Regions from separate parts of the Paenarthrobacter sp. RAF54_2 genome, predicted to be linked through region 2. Evidence: riboswitches for the same ligand, from Rfam matches in the RefSeq annotation. Region 2 holds a riboswitch; each other region holds the start of a gene.

Evidence for each region. Region 2 has a riboswitch for S-adenosylmethionine ahead of AB4Y87_RS07725 (aminotransferase class V-fold PLP-dependent enzyme). Riboswitches for the same ligand answer to the same signal wherever they lie in the genome.
Region 1: another riboswitch for S-adenosylmethionine. It lies ahead of metX (homoserine O-acetyltransferase MetX); the one in region 2 lies ahead of AB4Y87_RS07725 (aminotransferase class V-fold PLP-dependent enzyme).
Region 3: another riboswitch for S-adenosylmethionine. It lies ahead of AB4Y87_RS05365 (DUF1737 domain-containing protein); the one in region 2 lies ahead of AB4Y87_RS07725 (aminotransferase class V-fold PLP-dependent enzyme).

The regions. Positions count from the first base shown of each region.
Region 1 is NZ_JBFRDV010000025.1:18,134-21,401, forward strand. Features, by position in the region: gene AB4Y87_RS21040 (bifunctional o-acetylhomoserine/o-acetylserine sulfhydrylase) at 58-1,374, shown strand; SAM riboswitch class IV at 1,514-1,628, shown strand; gene metX (homoserine O-acetyltransferase MetX) at 1,643-2,764, shown strand; gene AB4Y87_RS21050 (hypothetical protein) at 2,793-3,254, opposite strand.
Region 2 is NZ_JBFRDV010000006.1:253,369-256,636, reverse strand. Features, by position in the region: gene rsgA (ribosome small subunit-dependent GTPase A) at 1-211, shown strand, start outside; gene hisN (histidinol-phosphatase) at 267-1,079, shown strand; SAM riboswitch class IV at 1,262-1,375, shown strand; gene AB4Y87_RS07725 (aminotransferase class V-fold PLP-dependent enzyme) at 1,408-2,817, shown strand; gene AB4Y87_RS07720 (class I SAM-dependent methyltransferase) at 2,943-3,268, shown strand, end outside.
Region 3 is NZ_JBFRDV010000004.1:264,672-267,939, forward strand. Features, by position in the region: gene AB4Y87_RS05360 (NtaA/DmoA family FMN-dependent monooxygenase) at 1-1,086, opposite strand, end outside; SAM riboswitch class IV at 1,253-1,364, shown strand; gene AB4Y87_RS05365 (DUF1737 domain-containing protein) at 1,379-1,645, shown strand; gene AB4Y87_RS05370 (rhodanese-like domain-containing protein) at 1,642-2,052, shown strand; gene AB4Y87_RS05375 (O-succinylhomoserine sulfhydrylase) at 2,053-3,261, shown strand.

The DNA of each region.
Region 1 (3,268 bases), on a different contig from region 2:
CAGCCCACGCCTACAGCGATCAACGGCAAACCCGCGCGCCACTAAGAGGAGAATTCAATGTCCCAAGGATGGTCTTTCGAAACCCGCCAGATCCACGCAGGGCAGGAGCCTGACTCTGCTACAGGGGCGCGGTCGCTTCCGATCTACCAGACCACTTCCTTTGTGTTCCCCAGCGCAGAGAGCGCAGCCAACCGCTTTGCGCTGGCTGAACTCGCCCCGATCTACACGCGCATTGGCAACCCGACGCAGGATGCCGTGGAGCAGCGGATCGCCAGCCTTGAAGGCGGGCTGGGCGCATTGCTCCTCAGTTCAGGACAGGCCGCAGAAACCTTCGCCATCCTGAACATTGCCGAGGCCGGTGACCATGTCGTCGCCAGCCCCAGCCTCTACGGCGGCACCTACAACCTGCTGGCCCACACGCTGAAGAAGTTCGGTATCTCCGTGACGTTCGTGGAAGACCCGGACAACCTGGACCAGTGGCGCGACGCCGTGCAGCCCAACACCAAGCTGTTCTTTGGTGAGGTCGTCTCCAACCCGCGCCAGGACGTGCTGGACATCGAGGGTATCTCACGCGTCGCGCATGAGGCTGGTGTGCCACTGATCGTGGACAACACCCTCTCCACCCCCTACCTCATCCGTCCGATCGAATGGGGTGCCGATATTGTGGTGCATTCGGCTACCAAATATCTGGGCGGCCACGGTGCGGCGATCGCCGGCGTGATCGTGGACTCCGGAAACTTTGATTTCGGCAAGGACCCGGAGCGCTTCCCTGGATTCAATACTCCGGACCCCAGCTACAACGGACTCGTTTACGCCCGGGACCTTGGCAAGGACGGCGCACTCGGAGCCAACCTTTCCTACATTCTTAAGGCACGCGTGCAGTTGCTCCGCGATCTGGGTTCGGCGGTTTCCCCGTTCAACGCCTTCCTCATCGCCCAGGGCCTGGAAACCCTGAGCCTGCGCGTCGAGCGCCACGTCTCGAACGCCACCAAAGTGGCGGAATGGTTGGAAGCCCACGAGGACGTCGAATCGGTCGCCTTCGCGGGTCTGCCGTCCAGCCCTTGGTACGACCGTGGCCGTAAGTACGGGCCCAGGGGTACCGGTGCCGTGGTGGCATTCAACATCAAGGGTGGCATCGAGGCCGGCAAGAGATTCGTCGATGGCCTGGAGCTTCACTCCCATGTTGCCAACATCGGTGACGTCCGCTCGCTGGTTATCCACCCGGCGTCGACTACCCACAGCCAGCTCACGGTCGAGCAGCAACTGGTTGCGGGCGTGAATCCAGGCCTTGTCCGCCTGTACGTGGGAATCGAGCACGTGGACGACATCATCGCGGATCTGGAGGCCGGATTCAGGGCTGCCAAGGGCGCTTAGAGGAGCGGCCGCCCGCCGACGAAAATTCGCCGGGCGGCCCTTCACGGTGCGTGTTCCTGAACGAAGGGACCCCAAACCGTCACACAGCTGTCACATTCTTCGCCAAAACAGCGGTATTTTTCCTAGACTCTACGTATTAGGTCATGAGTGCCAGTGACAGCCCCGGCTTGCTGGCCGGCAACCCTCCTCCGCGGTGGGGTGCCCCGGGTGAAGACCTGGCCTGTCGCACGCAAGGCGGCAGGCAAGCGCGAGGTTAGGTGTCAAAGGAATGACCATTACTGCTACAGCACCCCCAAAACCGGGCAAAGAAGACGGGACGGTCAAGTACGCCGGCGTAGGTTCGCTGGAACTTGAAGCCGGCGGCTTTCTCCCGGATGTTGTGTTGGCCTACGAAACCTGGGGGCAGTTGAACGCGGATGCGTCCAATGCTGTCCTCGTTCAGCACGCACTGACGGGAAGCACCCACGTGGCCCGCGGCGCCACTGATGAGGAAGGCTGGTGGGAACAACTCGTTGGCCCCGGCGCGACGATCGACACCAACCGGTTCTTCGTTATTTCCATCAACATTGTGGGCGGCTGTTACGGCAGCACAGGCCCGTCGTCGGAGGCGCCGGACGGACGGCCTTGGGGATCCCGGTTCCCCCTGATCACTTTGCGCGACAGCACGGTGGCTGAAGCCCGTCTCGCGGATGCGTTGGGGATCAAGTCATGGCACGCCGTCCTTGGCGGTTCCATGGGTGGGGCGCGGGCACTTGAGTGGGCTGTGACCTTCCCTGAGCGTGTCCAGCGGTGCGCAGTTATTTCCGTCGGGGCCTACAGCACAGCCGAGCAAATCGCTTTCGCCCAGTCGCAGACACTCGCCATCCGCCAGGACCCGAACTTCAAGAACGGCGATTACTACGGTGGACCAACTCCTGAGGCGGGCCTTGCCCTGGCCCGCCGGATAGCCCACATCACGTACCGATCAGCACTGGAGCTTGATTTCCGCTTCGGGCGGGAAGCCCAGCACCAGGAGACGCCCCTGGCCGCCCCGGTCCTGGGGGAGCGCGGCCGCTACCAGGTGGAAAGCTACCTCGACCACCAAGGCACCAAGCTGGTGCGCCGGTTCGATGCGAACAGCTACATTGCCATCACCGAGGCACTCATGTCCCACGACATCACCCGGGGCCGGGGCACCTTGCGGGAAGCCTTGGCCGGCGCCACTGCTGAATTCTTTGTGGCTGCCGTCGACTCCGACCGCCTCTATTTCCCGGCCCAGTCATTGGAACTGGCACAAAACCTGCCAGGCAATGTGCCCGTCCACGTGATCGAGGCTCCCATCGGGCACGATGGCTTCCTCACCGAAATCGGGCAGCTGTCTGTCCAACTGCATCAGGCCTTCTTCGCCTAACGGCCAGGCTTTCTTCGCCTAGGCCAGCTCAGCCGTTCATGATGTCGCCGCGCTGCTTCATGTAGTCCTCCATGGCGATCTCGCCGTTGCTGAACTTGAGGTCCAGTTCGGCCAGTTTGCGCGCGCGGAAGCCTTGCTGCTCAGAGCCGCTGTGGCTGGGGAACGTAGATGAAGAAGCGTTCGACGGGGGTCCTGCCGGCGGCGGTGCATCGGCAGGGCGGACGTGGATTGGCTCGCCCGGATAGCCCGGGTAGTTCTGGGTGGGATATCCCTGTGCCGGATAATTCTGGGGTGGGTAGCTCTGCGGGGGATAGCCGGGGCCAGGGTAGTTCTGGGGCGGGTAGTTCTGGGCAGGGTAGTTCTGGCCGGGGAAGTTGCGGTCTTGGAAATTACGGTCCTGGAGCCGCCGCGCCCGGGACCTGTTGTAAAGGCGGATCCCCATGGGAATCAGCCACGAGCAGACGATGATCCAGAAGATCAGATTGTTCACGGTGCAGGCCTCCT
Region 2 (3,268 bases):
TTCCTTCCCCGATTTGGAACCGGGCACCGAAGCTTGCGACCGCGGTTGCAAGCACGATGCCAGTGCCATCAATTGCGGACTTGACGCGTGGGTGAACGAGGGACACGCCGGTCCTTCCGGGGTGGCCCGCTTGTCTTCGCTCCGGCGGCTGCTGGGCGCGGACCCGCGTTTGGAAGCGAAAGAGACCAAAGAACTGGGTACCGTCAACTAAGCATTGGTGCAAGGCGATCCCAACTGCAGGGAACGTTTCACGATAGTTTGGTGGCATGACCCAACCCGTTTCCAGCTACAACGATGACCTCCGACTGGCCCACGTGCTGGCGGATTCCGTGGATGCCCAAACCATGGACCGCTTCAAGGCCTTGGATCTGCAGGTCGAGACCAAGCCTGACCTCACGCCAGTGACGGATGCCGACAAGGCTGCGGAAGAAGCCATTCGTGGCCAATTGTCGCGCTCGCGCCCCCGTGACGCCGTCCTCGGCGAGGAGTTCGGCAGCAGCGGCCACGGCTCCCGGCGTTGGATCATCGACCCCATCGACGGCACCAAGAACTTCGTTCGGGGAGTTCCTGTATGGGCTACCCTGATCGCACTTGTTGACGAAGGCGAGCCGGTCGTCGGACTTGTCAGTGCTCCGGCGCTGGGCAAGCGTTGGTGGGCAGCAAAGGACATGGGCGCCTATATGGGCCGCTCCCTCGCGTCAGCCACCCGGCTCAAGGTGTCAAACGTTTCGCAGTTGGCAGATGCTTCAATGTCATATTCCAGCCTTTCCGGTTGGAAGGAACGCGGAAATCTGGACGAGTTCCTGGGGTTGACCGAAGACATCTGGCGCACGCGGGCCTATGGCGACTTCTGGTCCTATTGCCTGGTAGCTGAGGGTGCCGTGGATATCGCCTGCGAGCCAGAGTTGAATGTCTACGACATGGCAGCATTGGTTCCCATCGTGACGGAAGCCGGCGGCCGCTTCACGTCACTGGAAGGCGAGGACGGCCCCTTTGGCGGCAACGCCCTGGCCACCAACTCCATCTTGCACTCAGAGGTCCTCAAGCGGCTAAACCCTGCTTTGGATGACCTCCTCTGACCCAGCGGCACCAACTAGCCAACCGGCTTTGCATAGAATTTTCGACGGCGGATGCCTCCTTTTCGGGGCCTCCGCCGTCTTTTCTTCGCCCAAAGCCCAGTTTCCGGACCCTTCGTAACAATGTGCTTAACAAAGCGAAGCGACTTTGGAGCAGGCCAGAGGCGTGCCCTAACCTCTTTACAGGTCACGAGTGCCAGCGCTAAACCCCGGTTTGCTGGCCGGCAACCCTCCATTCGCGGTGGGGTGCCCCGGGTGACGACCTGGCCGGTCCGGAACGGATACGGCAAGCGCGGATCCCCCTGAGGGGGTCCCTCTTGAGTGAGGTCCCATGAGCACTGCTACGTTCAACTCCACCGTTCTGCCGTCCCTTGTGGTCGAAGAAGCAGCGCACGAAGCCGCTGCAGGCAGGCCCCTGGCCGCCGTCACAGGCGCGGAGCTGCAAGCTCCCCTGATCCAGGGTGGCCACGTCCGCTACGCCAACCTTGACTACGGAGCATCCGCTCCAGCGCTGACAATTGTTTCTGCGTATCTCAATGAGATCCTCCCCTACTACGCCAGTGTCCACCGCGGCGCGGGCTACGCTTCCCAGATCAGCACCTCGGTCTACGAGAACTCCCGCGACATCGTCCGTGAATTCGTCGGCGGCCGTCCCGACGATTCCGTCATCTTCACCCGGAACACCACGGACTCGCTGAACCTGTTGGCAGGCTGCCTACCGCAACTGGACGGAAAGCCAACGGGCGAGGTCCTTTACCTGGACATCGAACACCATGCCAATCTCCTCCCCTGGCAGGGCGTCCCTCACCGCAGTGTCGTAGCTGCTTCGACACTGACAGCTACCCTGGCCAAGCTCCGCGAGGAACTTAGCCAAGGGGGCGTCTCGTTGCTCGCAGTCACCGGGGCCTCGAACGTGACCGGTGAGATCCTCCCGATCGCCGAACTCGCAGCCCTTGCGCACGAATACGGTGCCCGGATTGTGGTGGACGCCGCGCAGCTTGCCCCCCACCGCCGCATCAACATCACTGAAGCAGACGTCGACTACATCGTGTTCTCCGGGCACAAGCTCTACGCTCCGTTCGGCGCCGGTGTTGTTGTGGGCCGTCCTGACTGGCTCGACGCCGGTACTCCCCACCTTGCCGGCGGTGGCGCCGTTCGTGAAGCCCGCCTCGACTCGGTCAGCTGGGCTTCAGGTCCCGCCCGCCACGAGGGCGGCTCCCCCAACGTCCTCGGCGCGGCAACATTGGCCCGCGCGACACAGGTGCTGGCAGGCCTGGACCCAGAAGCATGGCATGCCCATGAAGCTGCCATCCGTTCGTATCTCGTTCAGGGACTTGAGGCAATCGACGGCGTGACCGTCCACCGGATCTTCAGCGACTCCGAGGACACCATCGGCGTGGTCAATTTCTCGGTGGAAGGATTCGACGCCGGACTGGTCGCCGCCTATCTCGCTGCAGAACACGGTGTAGGACTTCGTGACGGCCGCTTCTGCGCCCATCCCCTGCTCAAGCGGCTAGGACTCCCTTCCGGTTCCCTGCGAGCCAGCTTCGGCGTGGGCTCCCGACTGGAGGATGCCACACGACTGCTGGCTGGTATTGAAGAACTCAAGCGCACGGGTCTCGGTTGGGACTATGTAGTGGATGAGGGACGCTGGGTACCGGCCAACGACCACCGCAGCTACCCGGAATGGGCACCAAACACCCCGGGCACCGCAGGGGCTGCACCCTGCACGATCGACTGAAACGCAAGTACTGTGCGGTAAATTCGTAGGGTAACTGGCCTTCGCGGTAAAGGAGTCTGTGCGTGGCCGTGCCTTCCCGTAGTGTTTCCGGCGGCGTTGTTTCCGGCGGAAGTGTTTCCGGCCGCATTGGCAGGCCGGGTGGTCCCAAGCTGCATGCCACGCGCCGCCGCGAGCTGGGCCAGAGCTTCCAGGACGGCGGCGAACACTACGATCGCGTTCGGCCCGGCTATCCCACAGACTCAGTGGATTGGCTTCTCCCTCCTGGAGCGAAGTCCGCCGCGGATATTGGTGCAGGCACGGGAAAATTTACGGCACTGCTCGTGGACCGCGGCCTGCAGGTGGCCGCCGTCGATCCTTCCACAGACATGCTGGAGCAACTTCGAAAGTCCTGTCCCGGCGTTGAGGCGTTGGAGGGAACGGCCGAGGCAACAGGGCTGGCGGACTCAGCATT
Region 3 (3,268 bases), on a different contig from region 2:
CTGGCGCAGGGTAGACCCCGGAGGCGCTGCTTTGGCGAAGTGCTCCAATGTGCCTTGGTTGCTGTTGGTGCTCAATTCAGGCAACGGCGCATCGAGGTCGAACTGCTTGAAGTCGATCACGGACAGGTAGGAGATCGAGTTGAGCTGGCTGTCGATATCACGCTGGGTAAGCTCCCGGCGCTGTGCACGCAACTCCTCGGCCTCGGCTGATGAACCAACCACGGTGGGCTTGAGCACGAAAAGTACCTTGACGTCGTCGGGGTTCCTGCCCGCCTTGGCAGCCTCGGCACGGATGGAATCCCGGTAGGCCTTCATGCCGTCCACGCCACGCGCCAAGGCGATCGCCACATCGGCATGCCCACCCGCGAACGCTTTGCCCCGAGGAGAAGCACCGGCTTGAACCAGTACGGGCTCCTCCGTCAGAGGTGCGGTGTTCAGCGGACCGCGGACCTTGAAGAAGTCGCCCTGGTGGTTAATAGGGTGCACTTTGGTGTGGTCGGCGAATCTGCCGGCCTCAACGTCCTCGAGCACCGCGTCAGGTTCCCAGCTCCGCCAAAGCCTCCGTACGACGTCGACGAATTCCTCCGCCTTCTCATACCGAAGGTCGTGTTCAATCTGCTGGTCCAAACCGTAATTCTGTGCTGCCAGGTCACTGCCGGAAGTGACAACGTTCCAGCCGAGCTGCCCCTCGGAGAAGTGCTGCAGCGTGGCCAGGAGCCGGGCGGCAGTGAAGGGCGGGTAGAACGATGCGCTGACCGTCGGCACAATTCCAAGGTGCTCGGTGGCGGAAAGAAGGTACGGGACCAGCGCCAAAGGATCATGCTTAGGCGCAAAGGAGGCGTGTGCCAGCGAGACCTCGGCAGTGCCGCCATAAGTATCAGGAACAGTAAGGGAATCCTCGATGATGAAAAGGTCAAGGCCGGATTGCTCAAACGCGCGCACGGCGTCTTGATACAGGGCAGGTTTCTTCCAGTCGTAGCCCAGGCTGTAGCCGGGTGTTCCCCAGCCCTGGACACCGAACCCGTGCCCCACGAACCATCCAAAATGCAGCATGGGCTTGAGTGTAGAGCTGCCTTGTCCGTTCACCGCGACCTGATTTCTTGCGAAGTTACAGGGGGTCGTACTGCGTCAATTATGCTCCCGGGGCGTCACATTTGGGCTGCTACTCCAGCACCGGCCGGTTACGCAACATGACGGCCGCGTAACCGCTTGCAAGTGCGGGCCGCCGCCGCGGGATGTTACGTTTTTCTTGAGTAATGAGCACCAGCGCCAAGCCCTGACTTGCTGGTCGGCAACCCTCTCTCCGGCGGGGTGCCTCAGGTGACTACTCGGCGTATCGACACTTCGAACTGCAAGCGTGACTGAGGAGCACCAGCCAATGCCTGAACCCACTGAAGAAAAACTCTCCTACCGCCTGATTACAGGTCCGGATACCCGTGAATTCTGCGAGCGGATCACCACGGCCCTCGCCGACGGCTACGTGCTCCACGGCAGCCCGGCAGCCACGTTCAATGGCACGGATGTCATCGTGGCGCAGGCCGTCGTGCTGCCCACGGCCATCGCCAACGCAGACGCCGCCGTCGCGAATGCTGTTGACCAGTTGGAGAACGACGACGACGAAGAAGCATTCGAGGGACACGCATGAGTTACGCAGGTGACCTGACCCCGCAGGACGCATGGGCCAAGCTTGAAGAAGGCGCAATCCTGGTAGACGTCCGCACCGAGGCCGAGTGGGCACACATCGGCATTCCGGACACCAAAGCCACAGAGAACGATCCCCTGTTCATTCAGTGGAACCTCGCCGGCGGCATTCCCAACTCCCGTTTCCTCGAGGACCTGCAGCAGCAGGCACCTGAGGGCGAGGGCGTGGAACTCGTTTTCATTTGCCGCTCAGGCCAGCGCTCCATCTCTGCTGCCATCGCCGCGACGCAGGCCGGATTCACCGCCTACAACGTCCTAGAGGGCTTCGAAGGTGACCCGGACCGGTATGGCGAACGCACCATCAACGGCTGGAAGAACCGTGGCCTGCCGACCAACCTGGGGAACGACTAAGTGACTTTCAATCCCGATGCCGCCAGCTGGAGCCCTGACACCCAGGCAGTACGCGGTGGCCTTGACCGTACCAACTTCCAGGAGACGTCCGAACCCGTTTTCCTGAACTCCGGCTTCGTCTACGAATCCGCTGCCGCCGCCGAACGCGCCTTCACTGGCGAGGACGAACGCTTCGTTTACTCCCGCTACGGCAACCCGTCCGTGGCCACGTTCCAAGAGCGGTTGCGGTTGCTCGAAGGAACCGAGGCTTGCTTTGCGACGGCGTCCGGCATGTCCGCTGTGTTCACCGCCTTGGGTGCCCTGTTGGCTGCGGGTGATCGCGTGGTTGCCGCCCGCTCCCTGTTCGGCTCGTGCTTCGTGATCCTCAATGAGATCCTGCCGCGCTGGGGCGTAGAGACCGTGTTTGTCGATGGTCCCGACCTCGATCAGTGGCGTGCTGCCCTCTCCGAACCCACCACCGCTGTGTTCTTCGAGTCGCCGTCCAACCCGATGCAGGAAATCGTGGACATCGCCGCCGTCAGCGAGCTCGCGCATGCAGCGGGAGCGACCGTCGTCGTCGACAACGTCTTTGCCACTCCCCTGCTGCAGCGTTGCGGTGACTTGGGCGCAGACGTCATTGTTTACTCCGGCACCAAGCACATCGATGGCCAGGGGCGCGTCCTCGGCGGCGCGATCATGGGCACCAAGGAATTCATCGATGGCCCGGTCAAGCAGTTGATGCGGCACACCGGACCGTCGCTCTCCGCGTTCAACGCGTGGGTGTTGACCAAGGGACTGGAGACCATCGGCCTGCGCGTGAACCACAGCTCGGCCTCCGCTTTGAAAATCGCGGAATGGCTTGAGCAGCAACCCGCCATCAGCTGGGTCAAGTACCCGTTGCTGAAATCGCACCCGCAGTACGAGCTCGCTGCAAAGCAGATGAAGGCCGGCGGTACCGTGCTGACATTCGAGTTGCTGCCTTCTTCCGGGCGGTCCGCCAAGGATGYCGCGTTCGCGTTGCTGGACGGTCTGCGCGTCATAGACATCTCCAACAACCTGGGCGACTCCAAATCCCTCATCACGCACCCGGCCACTACCACCCATAGGGCCATGGGTCCGGAAGGTCGCGCGGCCATCGGGCTGACCGACGGCGTGGTCCGTCTGTCCGTTGGCCTGGAAGATGTAGACGATCTCATTCTGGATCTGGAGAAGGCCCTCAAGCAGGTCTAACCTGTCT